3 regions of the Pseudomonas sp. HLG18 genome follow, and region 1 is predicted to be linked to each of the others. Evidence: predicted binding sites of a transcription regulator. Region 1 holds the regulator's gene; each other region holds the start of a gene.

What was found. Region 1 encodes sigma-54, which starts transcription at its own class of promoters, with help from an activator protein. Its sites were predicted from a motif close to ANTGGCATNNANNTTGCTNT; they were not measured.
Positions count from the first base shown of each region.
Region 2: a site for sigma-54 is predicted at 2,041-2,060, ahead of glnK (P-II family nitrogen regulator). Genes of this name have one in related genera too.
Region 3: a site for sigma-54 is predicted at 1,945-1,964, ahead of glnA (glutamate--ammonia ligase). Genes of this name have one in related genera too.

Region 1 covers NZ_CP195831.1:6,185,734-6,189,902, forward strand. The annotation lists gene rapZ (RNase adapter RapZ) at 1-525, opposite strand, end outside; gene ptsN (PTS IIA-like nitrogen regulatory protein PtsN) at 528-992, opposite strand; gene hpf (ribosome hibernation-promoting factor, HPF/YfiA family) at 1,004-1,312, opposite strand; gene ACSPX5_RS28250 (RNA polymerase factor sigma-54) at 1,386-2,879, opposite strand; gene lptB (LPS export ABC transporter ATP-binding protein) at 3,066-3,791, opposite strand; gene lptA (lipopolysaccharide transport periplasmic protein LptA) at 3,791-4,169, opposite strand, start outside.
Region 2 covers NZ_CP195831.1:4,930,346-4,934,514, forward strand. The annotation lists gene ACSPX5_RS22775 (ammonium transporter) at 141-1,478, opposite strand; gene glnK (P-II family nitrogen regulator) at 1,516-1,854, opposite strand; gene ACSPX5_RS22785 (accessory factor UbiK family protein) at 2,253-2,513, shown strand; gene ACSPX5_RS22790 (BRO-N domain-containing protein) at 2,909-3,436, shown strand; partial or broken gene ACSPX5_RS22795 (HigA family addiction module antitoxin) at 3,453-3,702, opposite strand.
Region 3 covers NZ_CP195831.1:5,538,589-5,542,757, reverse strand. The annotation lists gene typA (translational GTPase TypA) at 1-136, opposite strand, end outside; gene thiI (tRNA uracil 4-sulfurtransferase ThiI) at 276-1,730, opposite strand; gene glnA (glutamate--ammonia ligase) at 2,059-3,465, shown strand; gene ACSPX5_RS25510 (cupin domain-containing protein) at 3,648-4,070, shown strand; gene ACSPX5_RS25505 (DUF4124 domain-containing protein) at 4,096-4,169, shown strand, end outside.

The DNA of each region.
Region 1 (4,169 bases):
TTTGAAACCGAACGACTCCACCAGAAATGCCGTGCCCGGTTCAGGCTGGTTCAGCAGCCGCAGCTTGATGGTGTCGCGCAACTGATACAGGTTCAGATTGGTGGTATTGACCTTCAGGTCGGCCAGATCGGCGATGGGGCCCAGCAGGGCGGTTTCATCGTCGATTGCCTCGGCCAGCGAACGGTTGGCGCTGCTCAGCGGGTGACGGCGACGGGTTTCCGAGAAACGCTTGAGCAGGGTTTCTTCGTCGGCGTCCAGGTACAGGACGTCGCACTGGATGTGTCGACTGCGAACTTCTTCAAGCAACTCCGGGAAGCGCGAGAGGTGGCTTGGCAGGTTGCGTGCATCGATCGATACCGCGACCAGTGGTTGAGACAGTTCAGTATGAATCAGCGCGCGCTCCGCCAGCTCCGGCAACAGGCCGGCCGGCAGATTGTCGATGCAGTAGTAACCGTTGTCCTCAAGGACATCCAGTGCGGTGCTTTTGCCCGAGCCGGAACGGCCACTGACGATGATCAAGCGCATGTTTAGTGCCCGTTTTGCTCGTCCAGGACAACCTGATACAAGGCTTCGTTAGTCGTGGCGCGACGCAGTTTCTCGCGCACTTCCTTGCGGTCGAGCATGCTGGCGATCTGGCGCAGCAGCTCCAGGTGCGCATCGGTGGCAGCTTCCGGGACCAGCAACACGAACAGCAGGTCGACCGGTGCGCCATCGATGGCATCGAAATCTATTGGGGCTTCCAGGTGCATCAGGGCACTGATGGGCGATTCACAGCCCTTGAGGCGACAGTGGGGAATGGCGATGCCGTTGCCAAAACCCGTCGAGCCGAGTTTTTCACGGGCAATCAGCGCCTCGAAGACATCTTGCATCTCCAGATCCGGGACTTCCCGGGCGATCAGGTTGGCAATTTGTTCGAGGGCTTTCTTTTTACTGCCGCCCGGCACGTTCACCAGGGAACGGCCGGGGGTCAGGATGCTTTCAAGTCGGATCATGGGGGTGGGGGTTATCGACCGGTAGCGCCCTGGAGCAGGCTCTGGGTCTTTTCCTTATGCTTTTTGAGTTGTTTATCAAGCTTGTCGGTCAGCGCGTCGATCGCTGCGTACATATCGGTATGTTCCGCGTTTGCGACGACCTCGTTGCCGGGAATATGCAGCGTGGCTTCGATTTTCTGCTTCAGCTTTTCGACGCACATCGTGACTTGCACGTTGGTGATCTTGTCGAAATGTCCCTCAAGCCTCTTGAGCTTTTGCTCAACGTACTCACGGAGAGGTTGGGTAACTTCCAGTTGGTGTCCACTGATGTTGACTTGCATACAGCTTCTCCTTCGTTGCCAGTGCATAAAGCGGCAGGCCGAAGAGCCTGCCACTGGAACGCTGTAACGTGGCTTACATCAACCGCTTGCGTTCGCTCGAAGGCGCGATTCCCAGGGATTCGCGGTACTTGGCGACGGTGCGGCGAGCCACCTGAATGCCTTGTGCCTCCAGTAAACCAGCGATCTTGCTGTCACTCAACGGCTTTTTCTGATTTTCCGCGGCGACCAGTTTCTTGATGATCGCGCGGATCGCCGTGGACGAGCATTCGCCGCCTTCGGAGGTGCTGACATGGCTGGAGAAAAAGTATTTCAGTTCATATATGCCCCGCGGGGTATGCATGAATTTTTGCGTGGTCACCCGGGAAATCGTCGACTCGTGCATACCCACCGCTTCAGCGATGTCGTGCAGCACCAGTGGCTTCATGGCTTCGTCGCCGTACTCCAGGAATCCGCGCTGATGTTCGACGATCTGAGTGGCTACCTTCATCAGGGTTTCGTTGCGACTCTGCAGACTCTTGATGAACCAGCGGGCTTCCTGCAACTGATTGCGCATGAAGGTATTGTCGGCGCTGGTGTCGGCGCGGCGCACGAAACCGGCGTATTGGGCGTTGACCCGCAGGCGTGGCACGGATTCCTGGTTCAGCTCGACGAGCCAGCGCTCGTTGTCCTTGCGCACGATCACGTCGGGTACCACGTATTCGGCTTCGGTGGACTCGATTTGCGAGCCGGGGCGCGGGTTGAGGCTCTGGACCAGTTCGATGACCTGGCGCAGTTCATCTTCCTTGAGCTTCATGCGCCGCATCAACTGGCTGTAGTCGCGGCTGCCGAGCAGGTCGATGTAATCGGTGACCAGACGCTTGGCTTCCGCCAGCCAGGGGGTCTTGGTCGATAGCTGGCGCAATTGCAGCAGCAGGCATTCACTCAGGTTGCGGGCGCCGATGCCGGCGGGTTCAAACTGCTGGATGCGATGCAGGACGGCTTCGATCTCGTCCAGCTCGATGTCGAGTTCCGGATCAAATGCGTCGAGGATTTCTTCGAGGGTTTCGTCGAGGTAGCCCTGATTATTGATGCAGTCGATCAGGGTGACAGCGATCAGGCGGTCGGTGTCGGACATCGGCGCCAGGTTCAGTTGCCACAGCAAGTGGCTTTGCAGGCTTTCACCGGCAGAGGTGCGGGTGGTGAAATCCCACTCGTCGTCATCGCTGCTGGGCAGGCTGCTGGCGCTGGTCTGGTAGACATCTTCCCAGGCGGTGTCCACAGGGAGTTCGTTGGGGATGCGCTCGTTCCATTCGCCGTCCTCGAGATTGTCGACCGTCGGCGCGGTTTCCTGATAGGAAGGTTCCTGGATCTCGGTGTTGGGTTTCTGTTCGGCGTTGTCGGCCAGCGGGTCGGAATTGTCGAAGTCGTCGCCGTCTTCCTGGCGTTCGAGCATCGGGTTGGATTCCAGCGCCTCCTGGATTTCCTGTTGCAGATCCAGGGTCGACAATTGGAGCAGGCGGATGGCCTGTTGCAGCTGCGGTGTCATCGTCAGCTGCTGGCCCATTCTCAAGACTAGCGATGGTTTCATGGCAGGGGCTTAACACCTTATTCGCCGGCGCTATGCGCCATCCACTACAGGGCGCCGGAGCGCCAAACTTAAGCAAATTATATGCCTGAAACTGTCGTGTTTGCCTAGAGCGCTGTAACAATAAAAGCCTATAAAAATGCGCTTCAACGTTACAGCACCCGGACGGCCGCTCGAATACCGTCGCGCTTACAGGCGGAACTCGTGACCCAGGTACACTTCCTTCACCAGATCGTTGGCGAGGATGGTCGCGGAGTCGCCTTCGGCAATCAGTTGGCCGTCGTTGACGATGTAGGCTGTTTCGCAAATATCCAGCGTCTCGCGGACGTTGTGGTCGGTGATCAGCACACCGATGCCCTTGGCCTTGAGGTGGTGGATGATCTGCTTGATGTCGCCCACGGAGATCGGGTCGACACCGGCGAATGGTTCGTCGAGCAGAATGAACTTCGGTGCCGTAGCCAGTGCGCGAGCGATCTCCACGCGGCGGCGCTCACCACCGGACAGGCTCATGCCGAGGTTGTCGCGAATGTGGCTGATGTGGAATTCCTGCAGCAGGCTTTCCAGCTCCTTGCGACGACCGGCCTTGTCGAGCTCCTGACGGGTCTCGAGGATGGCCATGATGTTGTCGGCGACCGACAGTTTGCGAAAGATCGACGCTTCCTGCGGCAGATAACCGATACCGGCTTTCGCGCGACCGTGCATGGGCTGGTGACTGACGTCCAGGTCGTCGATCAGTACGCGACCCTGATCGGCCTGAACCAGGCCGACGATCATGTAGAAGCACGTGGTCTTGCCGGCGCCGTTCGGGCCGAGCAGACCGACGATCTGACCGCTGTCAATCGACAGGCTGACGTCGCGCACGACCTGGCGGCTTTTATAGGCCTTGGCCAGGTGCTGAGCTTTCAGAGTTGCCATTACTGGGTTTTCTCGTCGGTTTTCTTCTTCGGCTGGATCACCATGTCGATGCGCGGACGCGCTTCGGTGACCTTGCTGCCAGTGGCTCGACCGGCGCTGGCCAGTTTTTTCACCGTGTCATAGACGATTTTCTCGCCCTGAGTGGTGTTGTTGTCCTTGTCGACGACTTTTGCCTTGTCGATCAGCACGACGCGGTTCTGCGCAGCGTGGTACTGAATCGTCACGCCCCAGCCCTGGACGGGTTTGGCATCACCGGCAGTCTGCAGCTGCTCGAAGTAGGCGAGGTTGCCCACCGAAGTCACGACGTCGATGTCACCGTTAGGCGCACGGGTCATGGTCACGGTGTTGCCTTTGACGATCATCGAGCCCTGGGTGATG
Region 2 (4,169 bases), 1.3 Mb from region 1:
TGTAAGCCTTTGGCCGCAGAAAAACACTCGTCGTAAACACGACCAAAGCAGTACGAAAAATCCTTTCAGCTGTATCAGGGAAGACAAATTCCAGACAAAAAAATACCCGGCGAGCCGGGCAAGTTTTTTGCGGCGCGTGCTTACAGGTTGTAGCCGCGCTCGTTGTGTTGTGCCAGATCCAGGCCGACCGATTCTTCTTCCTCGGTCACGCGCAGACCCATCACGGCATCCAGCACCTTGAGGATGATGAAGGTGACGATGGCGGTGTAGATCACGGTGAAGCCGACGCCTTTGCACTGAATCCACACTTGTGCGGCGATGTCGGTGACGGTGCCGAAGCCACCCAGCGACGGTGCGGCGAACACACCGGTCAGGATCGCGCCGAGGATACCGCCGATACCGTGCACGCCGAAGGCGTCCAGGGAGTCGTCATAACCGAGTTTGCGTTTCAGGGTGGTGGCGCAGAAGAAGCACACCACGCCTGCCGCCAGACCGATCACCAGTGCGCCCATCGGGCCCACGGTACCAGCGGCCGGAGTGATCGCGACCAGACCGGCAACGACGCCGGATGCGATACCCAGTGCGCTTGGTTTGCCGTGAGTGATCCACTCGGCGAACATCCAGCCCAGTGCGGCAGCGGCGGTCGCGATCTGAGTCACCAGCATCGCCATGCCGGCGGTGCCGTTGGCGGCCGCAGCGGAACCGGCGTTGAAGCCGAACCAGCCAACCCACAGCATCGCCGCGCCCATCAGGGTGTAACCCAGATTGTGTGGCGCCATCGGAGTGGTCGGGAAGCCTTTGCGCTTACCCAATACCAGGCAGGCAATCAGACCGGCCACACCGGCGTTGATGTGCACCACGGTGCCGCCGGCGAAGTCGAGTACGCCCCAGTCCCACATCAGGCCGCCGTTGCCGGACCAGACCATGTGCGCGATCGGTGCATAGACCAGGGTGAACCAGATGCCCATGAAGATCAGCATCGCGGAGAACTTCATCCGCTCGGCGAACGCACCGACGATCAGCGCCGGGGTGATGATCGCGAAGGTCATCTGGAAGGTGATGAACACCGCCTCAGGGAACAACGCCGCAGGGCCGGTCAGGCTCGAAGGTGTGACACCGGCGAGGAACGCCTTGCCCATGCCGCCGAAGAACGAGTTGAAGTTGACGACGCCCTGCTCCATGCCGGTGGTGTCGAACGCAATGCTGTAGCCATAAATGACCCACAGGATGCTGATCAGACCGGTAATGGCGAAGCACTGCATCATCACGGAAAGAATGTTTTTCGACCGAACCATGCCGCCGTAGAACAGCGCGAGGCCGGGAATGGTCATGAACAGCACGAGGGCTGTGGAGGTGAGCATCCAGGCGGTGTCGCCGGAGTTCAGGACTGGAGCTGCCACTTCGTCTGCCGCCATGGCCAGGCCGGGCATTACGATAGACAACAGGGCTCCTAGCCCTGCGAATTTACGCAGAGTCATATTGTTTTCTCCTGGGGCGTTGGGTTTGTGGCGGCGTTTAGATTGCGTCGGTATCGGTTTCGCCGGTACGGATGCGGATCGCCTGTTCCAGATTGACCACGAAGATCTTGCCGTCACCGATCTTGCCGGTGTTGGCAGCCTTGGTTATCGCCTCGATAACCCGATCCAGATCCTTGTCGTCGATGGCAACGTCGATTTTCACCTTGGGCAGAAAATCGACCACATACTCCGCGCCGCGATACAGCTCGGTGTGACCCTTCTGCCGACCGAAGCCTTTGACTTCAGTAACGGTAATGCCCTGCACGCCGATTTCGGACAGCGACTCGCGCACGTCGTCCAACTTGAACGGCTTGATGATGGCAGTGACTAGCTTCATGAAACTCTCTCCCGAATTGGTGGACTTGCCCCAGGAAAACAAACCCGACTCAAGTCTAAGCGCAGTGCCTGGCTTTGTAACGCTTCGTTGTCGACGCCAGCTAACCGCTCCAGACGAAACTCCCCGCTCCGTCTGCCGCACTGCATTCGTCACAGCGACTGCATCAGTGCATGGGTCGAAGGTGACTAAGCAGAAAGCTTGCCATCTCGCCAAAAACCACTGATTTCAATCCCTTGGCCGCTGTCGCAGATGCCATCACCCAAATGGCACGCGGGATACGCACAACAACGGTGCGCGGCCGTGCATCCCATTGCGCGAAAAGCGTGCATCCATGCCTGCGCCAATGACTATAGACACTGCGTGATACACTGCCGGCCATTGTTTCCAGGACATATCCCATGCTCGCGCCCAAAGACTTCCTCGACGCCCTGAGCGGCACCGCCTCCCGCCTGTTCAGCGGCGACACGCCCTTGCCAAAAGCCGAAATCGAAAGCCAGTTCAAGATGCTGCTGCAAAGTGCCTTCAGCAAACTGGACCTGGTGAGCCGCGAAGAGTTTGACAGTCAGATGGTGGTGCTGGCGCGCACTCGCGCCCGGCTCGAGAGCCTTGAGGCGAAGGTGGCGGAAATGGAGGCGAAGCTGACGCCGCCGGCTGAGTAACACCTCGTTTCTTTGTGAATGCCGCCCCTTGTGGGAGCGGGCTTGCTCGCGAATGAAGGTCGGAACGACCTTCCCGCCATTCAGGATTCGCTATCAACTCTCGGCAGAATCCTACAGCTTGCAACCCCGCCGTCCGATTGCGTCGTGAAGCCCTGATTCCTAAGCTCACCCAATGCTGAATGTTCAGCACTGGGTTTGGCGACCCGGAAGGCTTAAGGCGCATGACAAACATGATGGCGGCTATGTTTACCGCCACATCGAGTCATGGCGGTTGTGCGTGGGAGACCTTCGGGTCTGCCGGGTTCCTTTTGCTCCGGTTCGCCAACCTGCGTACGACTGCCACCCAATTGTTTGGCGACAATTGAGGGCAGCCCTAAAGCAAAAGGAGCTGTTCAATGAATAACGAAGAGACGTATCTCACTCCTCAGGTTTTCACCCGCCACAAACTCCCCCTCCACGCCCTGCTCATCCAGAACCAACCCTGGTTCTCCGCCCGCGACCTGGGCCGTCTGCTGCACATTTACCTCAACGAACGCATGCTGCGAAAACTCGACCCCGACCAATACCAAACCCGCAAAACCCTGATCCACAACCAGATCGAAAACACCCTCCTGATCAGCGAATCCGGCATCTACGCCCTCCTCGTCTATCACTACTGCCCCGAATACCGTGCCCTGCGCGAATGGCTCACCCATCAGGTCATCCCCACCCTGCGCGACGCCCAGCACCCCACCACAAGCGAACGCCCACAGCTAAGCCTTCTGAATTGGCCCGAGATGTCGTTGAGTTTGCTGCACTGGAATAACCAGCCGTGGATTCGGTTGCAGGATGTGCCGTTGATGGTGGTAGAACGGGAAAAGCTAAAGCGCCCAGAACCGGGCACTTGGTGGAAGAGGGCTTCGCGGATGCTGCAATCGCTATAGGCCCGCATCCCGGATGCTGGGCCCTGCGTAAATCGCAAGTCGACTGAAGACTCATCCAGAACTCAGGCGGGGTGTTGAGGTGGATGGCCAGCCTGATTGCCAGATCGGCGCAGATCCTGGAGCTGGCATTTCACAAGCTTCTCGATCTCGATTTCAGGCCAGTTCGTGGGCATGGCCAAGTCCATGACAGGCATGCCCAACGGCTCCATGAACTCCTTATTCAGAACCTCGCCGGGATGAATCGAGCGCATACCATTGCGGTTCATTTTTCGCCTCCAGAGGCTGCATTGAGTGGTCAAACTGGAGCATCCGATTTTGCAATACAAGACCGTCGAGTCGCTTTCACTAGCGTCCTACAACTATTAGGGCATGCCCCTACAAAAATCGGCGTCTACGCCTGGTTATGCAGTCCTTACACCTGTCATTACATTGGCAAACGAAAATTCACCCATCAGGATGGAGGTCTCTGTGAAGGATAAAAAGAGGAAGACAAAGCTACTTCTGATTGTTGAACTACACCTTGAAGCACTCCGACTGGCTGGAAATATGTCAGCCAATCAACGGAGGTTTATTGAAGTCGCCCTTACGTGCGGACCTGAGCTTGAGCCAAGCGGTCTGTTGGCAGGCAGAAGATACTGAATCAGAAAAAGAAAAAGGCGTCCGACAGGACGCCTTTTTTGTATTTGGAGGAGTAGTCGCAGCGATTCTTTAGCTCCTGGCTTTACGGCCTTGG
Region 3 (4,169 bases), 650 kb from region 1:
TGGAGTCCATCACGCGCTCGTCGTTGAGCTCGTTGCGCTCCAGGGTGCCGGATTGACGCAGGAGTTTGTCTACCAGGGTGGTCTTACCATGGTCAACGTGGGCAATGATGGCGATGTTGCGTAGATTTTCGATCACTTGTGTATCTCGATCAGAGGATTCGGTTTGCTGACAAGTCTTGGCAGCGATTAGCAGTAGTGTCCGGCATGGCCGTTACAGCTTGACGGCGGTGTCGGGGGGCCGGTGACGCAGGCCACAGGCAAACAGCCCCGGGCACTTAGCTCGGTCGATAAACGCGCACATTGGCATGCCCCTCACTGAGCAAATGGTGAGCATGCAGGCGACTCATCACGCCTTTGTCGCAATACAGCAGGTACTGGCGAGTAGGGTCCAGTTCCTTGAAACGTGCGTTCACTGCATAGAACGGCATCGTCTGTACTTCTATGCCTTCGAGCTCCAGCGGCTCATCCTCGGCGGCATCCGGGTGACGGATGTCGATGACGATCTGGCCGGCCAGTGCCTCGCTGACTTCTTCGATTTGCAAATCCTGGCCCAATTCGTCGATCACCCGATCAATCGGCACCAGTCTGGCGTTTGCGAGCGCACGCTCGAGCACCGCCATGTCGAATTCCTGCTCTTCGTGCTCAACGCGACCACGCTTGGCGGCTGTCTTCGGATTGACCGAAATGACCCCGCAGTACTCCGGCATGTGCCGGGCGAAATCGGCGGTGCCGATCTCGTTGGCCGTGTCGATGATGTCTTGCTTGTGGGCGACGATCAGTGGACGCAGGACCAGCTTATCGGTCACGCAGTCGATCACGGACAGGTTCGGCAGCGTCTGGCTCGACACCTGGGAGATCGCCTCGCCGGTGACCAGCGCATCAATATGCAGGCGCTCGGCGATGGCCGAGGAGGCGCGCAACATCATACGCTTCAATACGACGCCCATATGACTGTTATCGACCTTGCCGAGAATTTCGCCCAGCACTTCTTCGAACGGAACACTGACAAATAGCACGCGTTGCGAGCTGCCGTACTTCTTCCAGATGAAATGCGCGACTTCCATTACGCCCAATTCGTGGGCACGACCGCCCAGATTGAAGAAGCAGAAGTGCGCCATCAGACCGCGACGCATGATCTGGTAGGCCGCAACCGTCGAGTCGAAGCCGCCGGACATCAATACCAGCGTCTGCTCCAGCGCACCGAGCGGGTAGCCGCCGATGCCATTGTGCTGGCTGTGGATGACAAACAACCGTTTGTCGCGAACTTCGATGCGGACTTCGATTTCCGGCGCTTTCAGGTCGATACCGGCGGCACCGCACTCACGGCGCAGCTTGCTGCCGACGTATTTTTCGACGTCCATCGAGCTGAAGGCATGCTTGCCCGCACGCTTGCAGCGCACCGAGAAAATCTTCCCGGCCAGTGCATCGCCATAGTGCTGTTTGCACTTCTCGGTGATGTCGTCGAAGTCACCCAGCGGGTACTCGTCGATCTGCAGAAAGTGCGCGATGCCCGGCATGCAGGTCAGGCGTTCGCCCATCTCTTTCAGGGCCTTGGGATCGGTCACGCGGGTTTCCAGCTCGAGATTGTCCCACACACCGTTCACCACCACGGCCGGGTCCAGATCGCGGAGCACGGTGCGGATGTTCTTGGCCAGCTGGCGGATGAATTTCGTCCGGACAGGTCGGCTTTTGATGGTGATCTCGGGGAAGACTTTTACGATTAGTTTCATGAAAACAGCGCGCGCTGGGCCAGCCGAAAAAGGGGGGCGCGGATTATAGCGGAAATTGCTCAAGGTTTAACCAGTTAATGTGCAGAAGGTTTTGCATGCACCAAAACGGGTCATTTTCGACTTATAGCGCTACATTAGAGGGCGAGATTTTCTCTCTTTCTGCGCTTTGCACCTTTATAAGCGTGAATTTGGGGCAAAAAACCCATGCTGGGGCACTGGCATGCAATTTGCTCCCTTGTGAGGCAGGTTGCCTTGGCAGAGTATTCGCGCCGGCATCACCAACATTTAAGGGCATCCACTACCAGCCCTAAGCCACCCGGAGGACACTATGTCGAAGTCGGTTCAACTCATCAAAGATCATGACGTCAAGTGGATTGATCTGCGCTTCACGGACACCAAAGGCACTCAGCACCACGTGACCATGCCGGCTCGCGATGCGCTGGAAGACGACTTCTTCGAAGTTGGCAAGATGTTCGACGGTTCCTCCATCGCTGGCTGGAAAGGCATCGAAGCCTCCGACATGATCCTGCTGCCGGACGACGAAACTGCCGTTCTGGACCCGTTCACCGAAGAGCCGACCCTGATCCTGGTTTGCGACATCATCGAACCTTCGACCATGCAAGGTTACGATCGCGACCCGCGCGCCATTGCCCACCGCGCCGAGGAATACCTGAAGACCACCGGTATCGGTGACACCGTATTCGCCGGTCCAGAGCCTGAGTTCTTCATCTTCGACGAAGTGAAGTTCAAGTCCGACATCTCCGGCTCGATGTTCAAGATCTACTCCGAGCAAGGCTCGTGGATGTCCGACCAGGACGTGGAAGGCGGCAACAAGGGCCACCGTCCAGGTATCAAGGGCGGCTACTTCCCGGTTCCGCCGTTCGACCACGACCACGAAATCCGTACCGCCATGTGCAACGCACTGGAAGAGATGGGTCAGACCGTTGAAGTTCACCACCACGAAGTGGCGACTGCCGGTCAGAACGAAATTGGTGTCAAGTTCAACACCCTGGTGAAGAAAGCTGACGAAGTTCAGACTCTGAAATACGTTGTACACAACGTTGCTGACGCTTACGGCCGCACCGCGACCTTCATGCCGAAGCCACTGTACGGCGACAACGGCTCGGGCATGCACGTCCACATGTCCATCGCCAAAGACGGCAAGAACACCTTCGCTGGCGAAGGCTATGCCGGCCTGTCCGAAACCGCCCTGTACTTCATCGGCGGTATCATCAAGCACGGTAAGGCCCTGAACGGCTTCACCAACCCGGCCACCAACTCCTACAAGCGTCTGGTGCCAGGTTTCGAAGCTCCGGTGATGCTGGCCTACTCGGCTCGCAACCGTTCCGCCTCGATCCGTATTCCTTACGTCAACAGCCCACGCGGCCGTCGTATCGAAGCACGTTTCCCGGATCCGGCTGCCAACCCGTACCTGGCTTTCGCAGCACTGCTGATGGCCGGTCTGGACGGTATCCAGAACAAGATCCACCCAGGCGATGCTGCTGACAAAAACCTGTACGACCTGCCGCCTGAAGAGGCGAAAGAGATCCCGCAAGTTTGCGGCAGCCTGAAAGAAGCCCTGGAAGAGCTGGACAAGGGCCGTGCGTTCCTGACCAAGGGCGGCGTATTCTCCGACGACTTCATCGATGCCTACATCGCGCTGAAATCCGAAGAAGAAATCAAGGTCCGCACCTTCGTACACCCACTGGAATATGAGCTGTACTACAGCTGCTGATCCGGTAGCGCTGCGCTACGCGGCGTGACAAAAGAGAGGCCTCCTTCGGGAGGCCTTTTTTTTGAGGTTATTTCCGACAACATCAATCCAGAAATCCGAAAGCAACTGACACATCGTCCGGCATCAATCCCTTTGAGCGGCCCGTAGCCTTTCCTCCTTACGGCCACTTGAGGAATACAACGATGAAGCAATGTCTTTTCCAGATTCTGCTTGCCACTCTGGCAACTCTGACCCTGCAAGGCTGTGCCTCACCACAGGAATCCAGACAGATAGAGCGCAATCTGTTGCTCGAAAGCACCACGTCGTGGGATGGGACCTCCTATTCAAACTACCCCGACGCCAAACCCGAACTGTCGGTGCTCCGGCTCAGTATTCCTGCCAACACACAGCTCCAGTGGCACACTCACCCTATTCCCAACGCTGCCTACATTCTCTCCGGCGAACTGACTATCGAAAGCAGGGACGATGGCCGCAGCAAACGTTTTAAACAGGGAGAAGCCGTCGCTGAAATGGTGAACCGCAGTCATCGCGGGATCACTGGAGACAAACCTGTGGAGCTGGTTGTGTTCTATGCTGGCGGCGAGGGTATTCCATTGTCGGAGTGATATCCGCTACTCACAGGACGTCCGAATGCGGCCATTGCTGCCAATTCTGTTGCTGGCTTGCGCGTACGACGCGTCAGCGCAGATCTACAAATACACCGA